DNA from 2 places in the Nocardia spongicola genome. Region 1 is predicted to be linked to the other one. Evidence: riboswitches for the same ligand, from Rfam matches in the RefSeq annotation. Region 1 holds a riboswitch; the other holds the start of a gene.
What was found. Region 1 has a riboswitch for S-adenosylmethionine ahead of ACL02S_RS06165 (rhodanese-like domain-containing protein). Riboswitches for the same ligand answer to the same signal wherever they lie in the genome.
Positions count from the first base shown of each region.

Region 1 (5,193 bases):
TACCCGCACCACGTCGGCGCCCAGATCGGCGAGCAGTAGCGCGGCGTGCGGACCGGGGCCGATACCGGCCAGCTCGATGACCTTGATGCCCGCGAGCGGGCCCTGTGCGGCGGTGGATGGAGTGCTCACGCCTTACCTCGGTTCGTCGTTGATCCCACGCACCGGCGGTCGGTGCGACCCCAGACACAATCGGGGTGTATTGACAGTATGACAATAACGCGAGATGGGGTCGGTAGTTGTGCCTGAAACAGTCTCGGCTACGCCGACCAGCAGGTACTGTGCCAGGCGACACACTTGTGTGCAGGGGGTTGTTTCCAAGATGCGCTTTATCGTTCAGAATGGCCCGATGAGAGCAGATCGACCACGGTCGAAGAAGGGGGGTGAATCATGGCGTTTCCGGTCGATCTGACTTGCGCCCTGACAGGGGCTACGCGAGGGCAGCTTTCCTCATGGCGGAGACCGCGCAATCCGTTGCTTGTGCCCGAGTTGGGCTCCAAGCCTCGAGTGCTGTATTCGTTCCGTGACGTTGTGGCATTGCGGACGGTGGTCTACCTGCGGTCTCAGGTGCCGTTGCAACGGGTCCGAAAAGCGTTCCTGGAGCTCGCTGATATGGATCTGACCGAACATCCGTCCCGCTATCAGCTTGTATCGGATGGTGATTCGATCTTCCTGATCGACGAGCAAGGCGAAGCCACCGACCTCGTGAAGCGGCCACGGCAGCGGGTGATCGCCCAATTGGTGGAGGTGTTCGCGCCGTTCCAGAACTTCCACGGTGACCCAGTGGTCGATTTCCTGCATCCGCGACAGCGTCTGGATGTTCGTGAAGCCCGCCTGGGTGGCTGGCCTACCATCAGCGGCACTCGTGTCCCCTACGATACGATCGCGAGACTGCAACGCGGAGAGAACGGGATATCCGCGCAGGAGGTGCAGCGCTTCTATTCGGCAGTGTCCCCCGAGGCCGCGCTTGACGCCATCAGCTTTGATGAGCAGGTGAGGTCCGCGTGAGATTCTATCTCGATGCCAACGAGACAGACGCGATATTGCCCGTGCTGAGGCTGGTCTTTCCGAATCAGGTATTCCGGACTGCTGCCGAAGAAGAACTCATGGACGAGTTGGATATCCCGCTTTTCACCGAACTGAAAAGACGAGCATTCGATGCGATAATCACTCGCGACAAGAATCAGTTGGCCGACTTGGACGAGAAGAATGCGCTCCGGAACAGTGGATTGCACTGGATCGGGCACAAAGATCCGAACACCGAGGGAATCAGCATCATTACCTCATTGACTGCCGGATACCTGAGCGCCTTTCCGCACATACTCGGACACCTCGACCGTGCAACGAATCCGACGGCATTCCATGTTAAGGCAGTTGAACGAGACCCTCGTCAAAGGGTGCGGATTCGGCCGATCTAACATCCAGTTCGACCATTTGGCTTCAGCATGTCGGTAAGGCGGCCAGCGCAGTCGTGGACCGGAGTCCGGTGGGTCAGGACAGCGCTTGGTCGAGGTCGGCGAGCAAGTCTTCGACGTCCTCCAGGCCTACCGAGAGGCGGACGACGCCGTCGCTGAGGCCGATGGTGGCGCGACCTTCGGGGCCCATGGCGCGGTGGGTGGTGGTGGCCGGGTGGGTGATCAGGGTTTTGGCGTCACCGAGATTGTTGGAGATATCGATGACGCGCAGCCGGTTCAAGGTTTCGAAAGCGCGTTGCTGTGCCGCGTTTCCGGCTGCCTTCAGTTCGAAGGTGACCACGGTGCCGCCCGCGCTCATCTGGCTGGTGGCCAGTTCGTGCTGCGGATGTGATTCCAGGAATGGATATCTCACCCAGTTGACCGCCGGGTGGTTTTCCAGGAAGCGGGCGATCCGCAGTGCGGAGTCTGCCGAATGGCGCACCCGCAGCGGCATGGTTTCCAGACCTTTGAGCAGGGTCCAGGCGTTGAACGGGCTCAATGCCGGGCCGGTATGGCGCATCAGTGTTTTCACCGGCCCGCCGATGTACTCCTCGGAGCCGAGGATGGCGCCACCGAGTACCCGGCCCTGCCCATCGATGTGCTTGGTCCCCGAGTACACCACTACGTCGGCGCCGAGTTCGAAGCCGCGCTGTAGTAATGGTGTGGCGAAGACGTTGTCCAGCACTACTTTCGCGCCTGCGGCATGGGCCAGTTCGCTCACCCGGCGGATGTCGACCAGGGTCTGCATCGGATTGGCGGGGGTTTCGAAGAACACCGCCGCGGTGGGCACCGACAGCGCCTGTTCCCACTGGTCGAGGTCGTCGCCGTCGACGAAGACCGTTTCCACGCCCCAGCGCGGCAGGATCTCCTCGCACACTACGAAGCAGGAACCGAACAGACTGCGCGCGGCCACGAGGCGGTCGCCTGCGCCGAGCAGCGCGCCCAAGGCGGTGAATACCGCCGACATACCGCTCGCGGTGGCGAAACATGCCTCGGCGCCGTCGATGAGCCGCATCCGTTCCTCGAACATGGCGACTGTGGGATTGCCGTAGCGGGAGTAGACGAAGTGTTCGACCTCGCCGGTGAACGCGGCCGCGGCGGCCTCTGCGCTCTGGTAGACGAAGCCGGAGCTCAGATACAGCGCCTCGGAGGTCTCCTCGAAACCGGAACGCCGCAGTCCACCCCGCACCCCGAGCGTCGCGGGGCCGACCCCTTCTGGCAGCGGTTTATCGAATGCGCCGCCGGTGATCACGACTGCCGCCATGGCAGGCCGTCGGCGCGCCAGCCGGAGCCGCCGCGATGGCCGAATGCGTCGAGCGGGCCTTCGAAACCCTCCAGCACGTTGTAGCAGGTGCGGTAACCCGCCGCGGTGGCTGCGCTCGCCGCCCCCATCGAACGTTGGCCGGAACGACACAGGAACAGTATCGGAGCATCCGGGTTGTGGTCACCGAGCGCTTGCTTCAAGTCCTCGACGAATGTCTCGTTGCGGGCGCCGGTGAAATCGACCCACTCGACCAGCAGGGTCGGTCGGTCGATCGAACTGGTGTCGGGTACGCCGACGAACGTCCATTCGGCTGTCGTCCGTACGTCGACCAGGACGGCTTCGGGGTTGTTCAGTAACAGCTCCCAGGTCTGCCGCGGGGTGATGTCACCGGCGTAACTCATGCGCTCCTCCTGCGAATCCGCACTTGCCGTGTCCCAGATGGCGGCACGGCCAGGTCGTCACCCGGAGCACCCCACCGCGGAGGAGGGTTGCCGACCAGCAGTGCCGGGGCTTGACGCTGGTTCTCATGACCTTCGGCTGAGAGTGCACCGACCCGGGCTGCCCTGTCAACCTGTGCTGTCCGGTGCGCTGGCGCTCAGGTGGTGTGCGTGAGCGCTCAGGTGCAGACCAGCCAGGTGCCATCGGATCGGATGAGACTCCATACCGTGGTCTGCTCGGTGCCGTTGGTCTCGGTTGTCACGGTCGTCTTCCCCGTGTCACCCTCCACCACGGTGCCATCGATCTTCGTGATCTGGACAGATTTTCCGCCGCCGAGCTGCCCGGCCAGCGGTACTCGGTCGGCGTCGAAGGTTTGGCATGCGGTGCCGGGCGGGGGCACTTTGCCGGTGCGGTTGGTGCCTTCGATGAAGTTGTGCACGGCCGCGGCGATGCGGTCGGCGTCTGTGACATTTTTCTCAGTAGGCGACAGGATCATGCCGAGCACGATCGCGATGAGCACGACCAGCGCGACTGCCGCGGCCGCGAGGAACGGCGCCACGGAGGGCTTGTCGGTTTGATCGATCCGGATGTTTTCGTCCTCGCCTGCGCTCGGCTGCTGCTCGGTCATTGTTCGATGATCCCTGGTGAGCGGCGGTATCGAATACCCGACCCCGGATCGTGGCGACGGTAGGGGCGCGCGGCGTATCGGACGGCTGCTCTCGGCCTGTGCGCGTGGATACGGCATGATCGTGTCGGCCGGTCGCGCGCAGCGCGATGGTCGATGGTGTGCACCGGATGCGCATACCGGGTCGGGGCGGTAGCTATTTCCCGGATAGAATCGGGAAAAGGAGGTCGGCACAGCAAACCGGCGGCTTATCGCCATATCGAATCCGATCGCCACGGTGAACGGAGCACCGTGCGGCCCCCGGCAGGCATCCGCCCATCCGGATGCGACAGCCAGTGTGTCAACTTAGCCTAAGCTAAGTGGGACGTCATTAATTGTTTTCGACCATTGAGGGTGCGCGTAAGAGATGACCGAACAGAGTGCAGCGACCCGCCCACTCCGCGTCGCGATCGTGGGTGCCGGACCGGCCGGGATCTATGCCGCCGACGCGTTGATGAAGTCCGATGCGGAAGTGAGTATCGACCTGTTCGAGCGCATGCCCGCGCCGTTCGGGCTGATTCGCTACGGTGTGGCCCCGGATCATCCCCGGATCAAGGGCATCATCACCGCTCTGCACAAGGTCCTCGATAAACCGCAGGTGCGGTTGCTCGGCAATATCGACTACGGCACCGATATCACCCTCGACGATCTGCGTGCCTTCTACGATGCGGTGATCTTCTCCACCGGTGCCAACGCGGATCGTGCGCTGGCCATCCCCGGGATCGACCTGGATGGCTCCTTCGGTGCCGCCGACTTCGTGTCCTGGTACGACGGGCACCCGGATGTGTCGCGCACGTGGCCGCTGGAGGCGGAGAAAGTCGCGGTGCTCGGCGTCGGCAATGTCGCCCTCGACGTGGCCAGGGTGCTGGCCAAGACCGGCGACGAACTGTTGCCGACGGAAATCCCGCCGAACGTGTACCAGGGGCTGCGGGCCAATAAGGCCGTCGAGGTGCACGTCTTCGGCCGCCGCGGGCCTGCCCAGGCCAAGTTCACCCCGTTGGAACTGCGCGAGCTGGATCATTCCCCGACCATCGAGGTCATCGTCGATCCTGAGGACATCGACTACGACGAAGGCTCGGAAGCGGCGCGCAGGCATTCCAAGCAGGTCGATATGGTCGCCAATACGCTGGAGCAGTGGGCCATCCGCGATGCCGGTGATCGGCCGCACAAGCTGTTCCTGCATTTCTTCGAGTCGCCTGCCGAGGTGCTCGGGGAGGACGGCAAGGTGGTCGGTCTGCGTACCGAGCGCACGCAGCTGGACGGCACCGGGAACGTCAAGGGCACCGGCGTCTTCACCGACTGGGATGTGCAGGCGGTATACCGCGCTGTCGGTTACCTGTCGCAGAATCTGACCAGCCTGCCCTTCGATGAGCAGG
Region 1 covers NZ_JBJZOO010000002.1:241,507-246,699, forward strand. Annotated here, with positions in the region: gene ACL02S_RS06145 (CaiB/BaiF CoA transferase family protein) at 1-129, opposite strand, end outside; gene ACL02S_RS06150 (DUF433 domain-containing protein) at 610-1,005, shown strand; gene ACL02S_RS06155 (hypothetical protein) at 1,002-1,415, shown strand; gene ACL02S_RS06160 (O-succinylhomoserine sulfhydrylase) at 1,489-2,715, opposite strand; gene ACL02S_RS06165 (rhodanese-like domain-containing protein) at 2,700-3,116, opposite strand; SAM riboswitch class IV at 3,131-3,247, opposite strand; gene ACL02S_RS06170 (Rv0361 family membrane protein) at 3,332-3,781, opposite strand; gene ACL02S_RS06175 (FAD-dependent oxidoreductase) at 4,185-5,193, shown strand, end outside.

Region 2 (5,193 bases), on a different contig from region 1:
ACCGTCGAGTTCTACGACAGTGCCTTCAACCTTGATCTTGGACATGGATCTTCGTGTCCTCCTAGGATGGTGCCCTCATTGCACGGCCAGGTGAACACGCTTGTGAGCGGACCCCAGCTGTTCCAACAGACAACGTATATGTCCCGCGCTGTCCACGAGACTTGTGGTGCAAACAAGACAAGCGTACTGCTGCTGACGTTCCCATCACACGAGCAGCCCCCTACATGAGACGGACCACCCTGACCGGAGATCGGCAGGCGATTCGTCCCCTGGTCGCGGCGAACAGTCACAGTACCGCCGTCGTCGCAATGATCCACCTCACCCTTACCCGCGGCAACCCGCAACACCGATCAGCCCTTGGCACGCGCAAGCGGAGAGCCCTCCTCAGCGCCTCCGGCCAGGTCCTCCGGCCGGACTCGAATCATCAGCACGATGATCAGGATGGATATGACGAAGAACAAGGCACCGGCATAGAAGGCCACGTCATAGCTGTGGATCGCGGCACGGGCGACCATATGGTCGATCGTCGGGTTGTTCCTCGTGAAGGTCTCGGCGACCTGCACGGAGATGGTGGTCAACAACGCTGTGCCTACCGCACCACCCACCTGCTGGGCCGCGTTCAGCAGCGCGGAGGCGACGCCCGAGTCCCCTTCCTCCACCCGATGCAATGCGACGGACTGGATGCTGATGAACACCGGACCTATACCGAACGCGATGATCACCAGCGGAGGCAGCACGCCGGAGAGATAACTGTCGCCGTAGCTCAGCTGAGCCAGCCACACCAGTCCGATGGCGCCGAGCCCGGCACCTGCCAGCATCAGCGAACGCGGGCCGAGCTTCGGTAACAGCCCGCTGGTAACAGCCGCCGACACCGCGATACCCATCGGGAAGGGCAGGAATACCAAACCCGCTTTCAGCGCGGAGTAACCGAGCGTGATCTGGAAGTAGTAGCTGAGGAACAGAAACATCGCGAACATGGCGATCGGGACGAGCAATGCGACCAGGAATGCGCCGCCCCTGTTGATATCGCCCGGAATATGCAGCGGCAGTAATGGATTCGACGAACGCCGTTCGATCGCGACGAAGACGCCGAGCAAGATCACCCCCGCGATCAACAACGCGAGGGTGCCGCCGCCCGACCAGCCGTCGTCCTCGGCCCGGCTGAATCCATACACGATGGCGACCAGCCCGAGGGTCACCGTGGCAGCGCCGGGCACGTCATAGCCACCCGTATGCGGCGCGGGCACATCTTTGCGCACCCAAGCCAGCGTGCCGAGCAACGCGAGCAGCGCGATCGGCGTATTGACCAGCAGACTCCAGCGCCACGACGCGTATTCGGTGAGCAAGCCACCCGCAATCAGCCCCACCGCGGTGCCGCCCGCGGAAACCGCCGCGAACACCCCGAAGGCGGTGGCCCGATCACCCGCTTCGGTGAAAGTCACCGAGACCAGCGAGAGCGCGGCAGGCGCCAGTAGCGCGGCGAACGCGCCCTGCATGGCGCGACCGGCGAACATCTCCGCACTGGTCTGCGCGAGACCGGCCAGGGCCGAAGAGGCCGCGAAGCCGATCAGGCCGATGATGAAGATCCGGCGGCGCCCCAGGTAATCCGCCAACCGGCCACCCAGTAGCAGCAGGCCACCGAAGATCAGCGTGTAGGCGGTGATCATCCATTGCCGGTCGCCATCGCTGATGTCTAGATCCCGCTGCGCGAACGGCAGCGAGATCGTCACGATTGTGCCGTCCAACACCACCATGAGCTGCGCCGACGCGAGCACAACCAAGGCGAGCCAGCGTGTCGACCCTTCCCACTTCCGCGATACGTCCGCCGCTGTCGCCACTCGAGCCACTGCCATCTCCTAGTCCTTCGATGTATCGGAGAAATAATGACAGAGTGCGACTTTTGTCGTCAAGAGAAAAGTGTCGCAGTACGACATTTGTCTATCAAGGACACAAGGTGGACAGTTTGCGATAGCATGGGCGCATGCTCGAGACCTCGACTCCGATGGGTGCGGACGCTGCGGCCACTGGCACTCCGAATGCCCCATCGGCCAAAGGGCTGCGTGAACGCAAGAAACAACAGACCAGGTCGCGCATCATCTCCGCCGCCCTCGATCTATGCGATAAGCAGGGCTTCGATGCGACCACCGTCGAGCAGATCGCCCATGTCGCGGACATCTCACCGCGTACCGTCAACCGCTATTTCGACAGCAAAGAGGACATCGTCCTCGGTCCAACCGAGGACTTCGACCTCGCCGTGGCCACCGCCCTGCGCGAACTCCCCCACACCGGTAACGAACTGGAAGCCCTGCGCGACGCTTTCCTGCGCGTCATCGATCAGGCAGGCGAGGTGAGCGGCACGGACCCCCTCTCGTTCCGCCGCCTCCAACAGATGCAACGGATCGTGCGCAGCAGTCCTTCGGTCAACGCGCGCAGCCTCGAATACACCGAGGGCAAACACGGCGTGATCGCGGTCGTACTCGCCGAGCGGCTCGGCGTCGAACCGAACGCGCGCGAGGTACAGCTCATCCTCCGGACCTGGCAATTGATCGGCCATGTCAGTGTGGAGTACTCCGGTGCGCAGTTCCTCCACGAGGACATCGCGACCGCGGCCGAGGCGGAGTACACCGCGTTCACCGAGACCTTCGATGCTTTCGTGCGTGCCTGCTGTAGCGCACGAACGAGCGCCTGCCAGTGAGTTCTGCGACAGATTTCGGTCACCGGCCACCGGCCGGTTATGATGCCGGGCAGGTCATGAGTACCAGCATCAAGCCCCGGCTCGCTGGTCGGCAACCCTCCAGCAGCGGTGGGGTGCTCCGGGTGATGACCTGGCTCCCGAGGGCCGGGAGCAAGCGCGCATCAGGAGGTATAGGTAGTCGATATGTGTTGCCACCTGCCACTCCGTTAACCTCTGCTGCAGCGTCGACCATCATTTTGGAGCGAGAATGAGCGAATCCACCGCGCCTGCGGCCGAACACGACCCGACGCAGTGGTCCTTCGAGACCAAGCAGGTCCACGCGGGCCAGGCTCCCGACAGCACCACCGGAGCCCGTGCCCTGCCGATCTACCAGACCACCTCCTACGCCTTCCGCGACACCGAGCACGCGGCGGCACTGTTCGGCCTGACCGAGCCGGGCAATATCTACACCCGGATCATGAATCCCACCCAGGACGTGGTGGAACAGCGCATCGCCGCCCTGGAGGGCGGGGTGGCCGCGCTGCTGCTCGCCTCAGGGCAAGCCGCGGAGACCTTCGCGATCCTCAACCTCGCAGGCGCGGGCGACCATATCGTGTCCAGCCCGCACCTCTACGGCGGCACCTACAACCTCTTCCGCTACTCGCTGGCCAAGCTCGGCATCGAGGTGTCCTTCGTCGAAGATCCCGACGACCTGGAGCAGTGGCGAGCCGCGATCCGCCCGAACACCAAAGCCTGCTACGGCGAAACCATCGCCAACCCCAGCAGCGCCGTATTCGATATCCCCGGGGTCTCCGCCGTCGCCCATGCCGCGGGCATCCCGTTGATCGTTGACAACACCGTCGCCACCCCGTACCTGATCCAGCCGCTGGCACACGGCGCCGATATCGTCGTGCACTCGGCCACGAAATATCTCGGCGGGCACGGCGCGGCCGTTGCCGGCGTGATCATCGACGGCGGCACCTTCGACTGGACGGTCACCGATGAGCAGGGGCAATCCCGGTTCACCGACTTCACCACCCCCGATCCGAGCTATCACGGCGTCGTGTACGCCGATCTCGGCGCGCCAGCCTTCGCACTCAAGGCTCGGGTGCAACTGCTGCGCGACCTCGGCTCGGCGATCTCACCGTTCAACGCGTTCTTGATCAGCCAGGGCATCGAAACACTGAGCCTGCGGATGGAGCGGCACGTCGCCAATGCCAAGAAGGTCGCGAAGTTCCTGAGCACTCACCCCGCGGTCGAGGCGGTGCACTACGCGGGCCTGCCCTCCTCACCGTGGTATGAGCGCGGACTGCGGCTGGCCCCGAAGGGCACCGGCGCCATCGTCGCGTTCGAGCTGCGTGGCGGGGTGGACGCGGGCAAGAAGTTCGTCGATAGCCTGGCCCTGCACAGCCACGTGGCCAATATCGGGGATGTGCGCTCCCTCGTGATCCATCCAGCGTCGACAACACATTCCCAGCTCACCCCGGAAGCGCAGCTGGCCTCCGGTGTCACTCCCGGCCTCGTCCGCCTCGCGGTGGGTATCGAAGGCATCGAGGACATCCTGGCCGATCTACGCATCGGTTTCGCGGCGGCGACGTGACCGTGTGTAGCGAAGCGAGCGCTCTGACCTCCAGCACGGTCCTGCCACCTCCGGACGGGCAGCTCGGCAGCATCGCGATCGGGGACGTACTGCTGGAGAGTGGCGAGGTCATCGCCGATGTGCGTCTCGGGGTGCAGCGCTGGGGGGAACTCTCCCCGGAACTGGACAATGTCGTACTCGTCGAACACGCGCTGACCGGCGACTCACATGTCGTCGGTCGGCCCGATCACATCCATCAGCTGCCCGGCTGGTGGGACGGCATGGTCGGACCGGGCGCACCATTGGATACCGACGAATGGTGCGTGATCGCGACGAACGTGCTCGGCGGCTGCAAGGGCAGCACCGGCCCCTCCTCCCAGGCCCCGGATGGAAAGCCCTGGGGGGCAAGGTTTCCGGAGATCTCCATCCGCGATCAGGTGACCGCGGAGATGATACTGATGGACCTGCTCGGCATCGACCGGCTCGCCGCTGTGGTCGGTGGATCGATGGGCGGGATGCGGGTGCTGGAGTGGATGGTCGGCGCGCCGGACCGGGTAGCCGCCGCATTGGTACTCGCGGTCGGCGCCCGCGCCACCGCCGACCAGATCGGCACCCAGACCACGCAGATCGCGGCGATCAAGGCCGATCCGGACTGGCAAGGCGGCAACTATCACGGCACCGGCCGCACCCCGATCACCGGGATGGGTATCGCCCGGCGCATCGCGCACCTGACCTACCGCACCGAATTCGAACTCGATCACCGCTTCGAGAACAAGCCCCAGGGCGACGAGGACCCACGGGCAGGCGGCCGCTACGCGATACAGAGCTACCTCGACCACCAGGCCGATAAGCTCTGCAAACGCTTCGATCCTGCCACCTATGTCCTGCTGACCGAGGCGATGAACCGGCACGATATCGGCCGTGGCCGTGGCGGCATCGA
Region 2 covers NZ_JBJZOO010000006.1:56,413-61,605, forward strand. Annotated here, with positions in the region: gene ACL02S_RS14110 (NADP-dependent isocitrate dehydrogenase) at 1-45, opposite strand, end outside; gene ACL02S_RS14115 (MFS transporter) at 351-1,853, opposite strand; gene ACL02S_RS14120 (TetR family transcriptional regulator) at 1,982-2,695, shown strand; SAM riboswitch class IV at 2,748-2,858, shown strand; gene ACL02S_RS14125 (bifunctional o-acetylhomoserine/o-acetylserine sulfhydrylase) at 2,943-4,274, shown strand; gene metX (homoserine O-acetyltransferase MetX) at 4,277-5,193, shown strand, end outside.
Region 2: another riboswitch for S-adenosylmethionine. It lies ahead of ACL02S_RS14125 (bifunctional o-acetylhomoserine/o-acetylserine sulfhydrylase); the one in region 1 lies ahead of ACL02S_RS06165 (rhodanese-like domain-containing protein).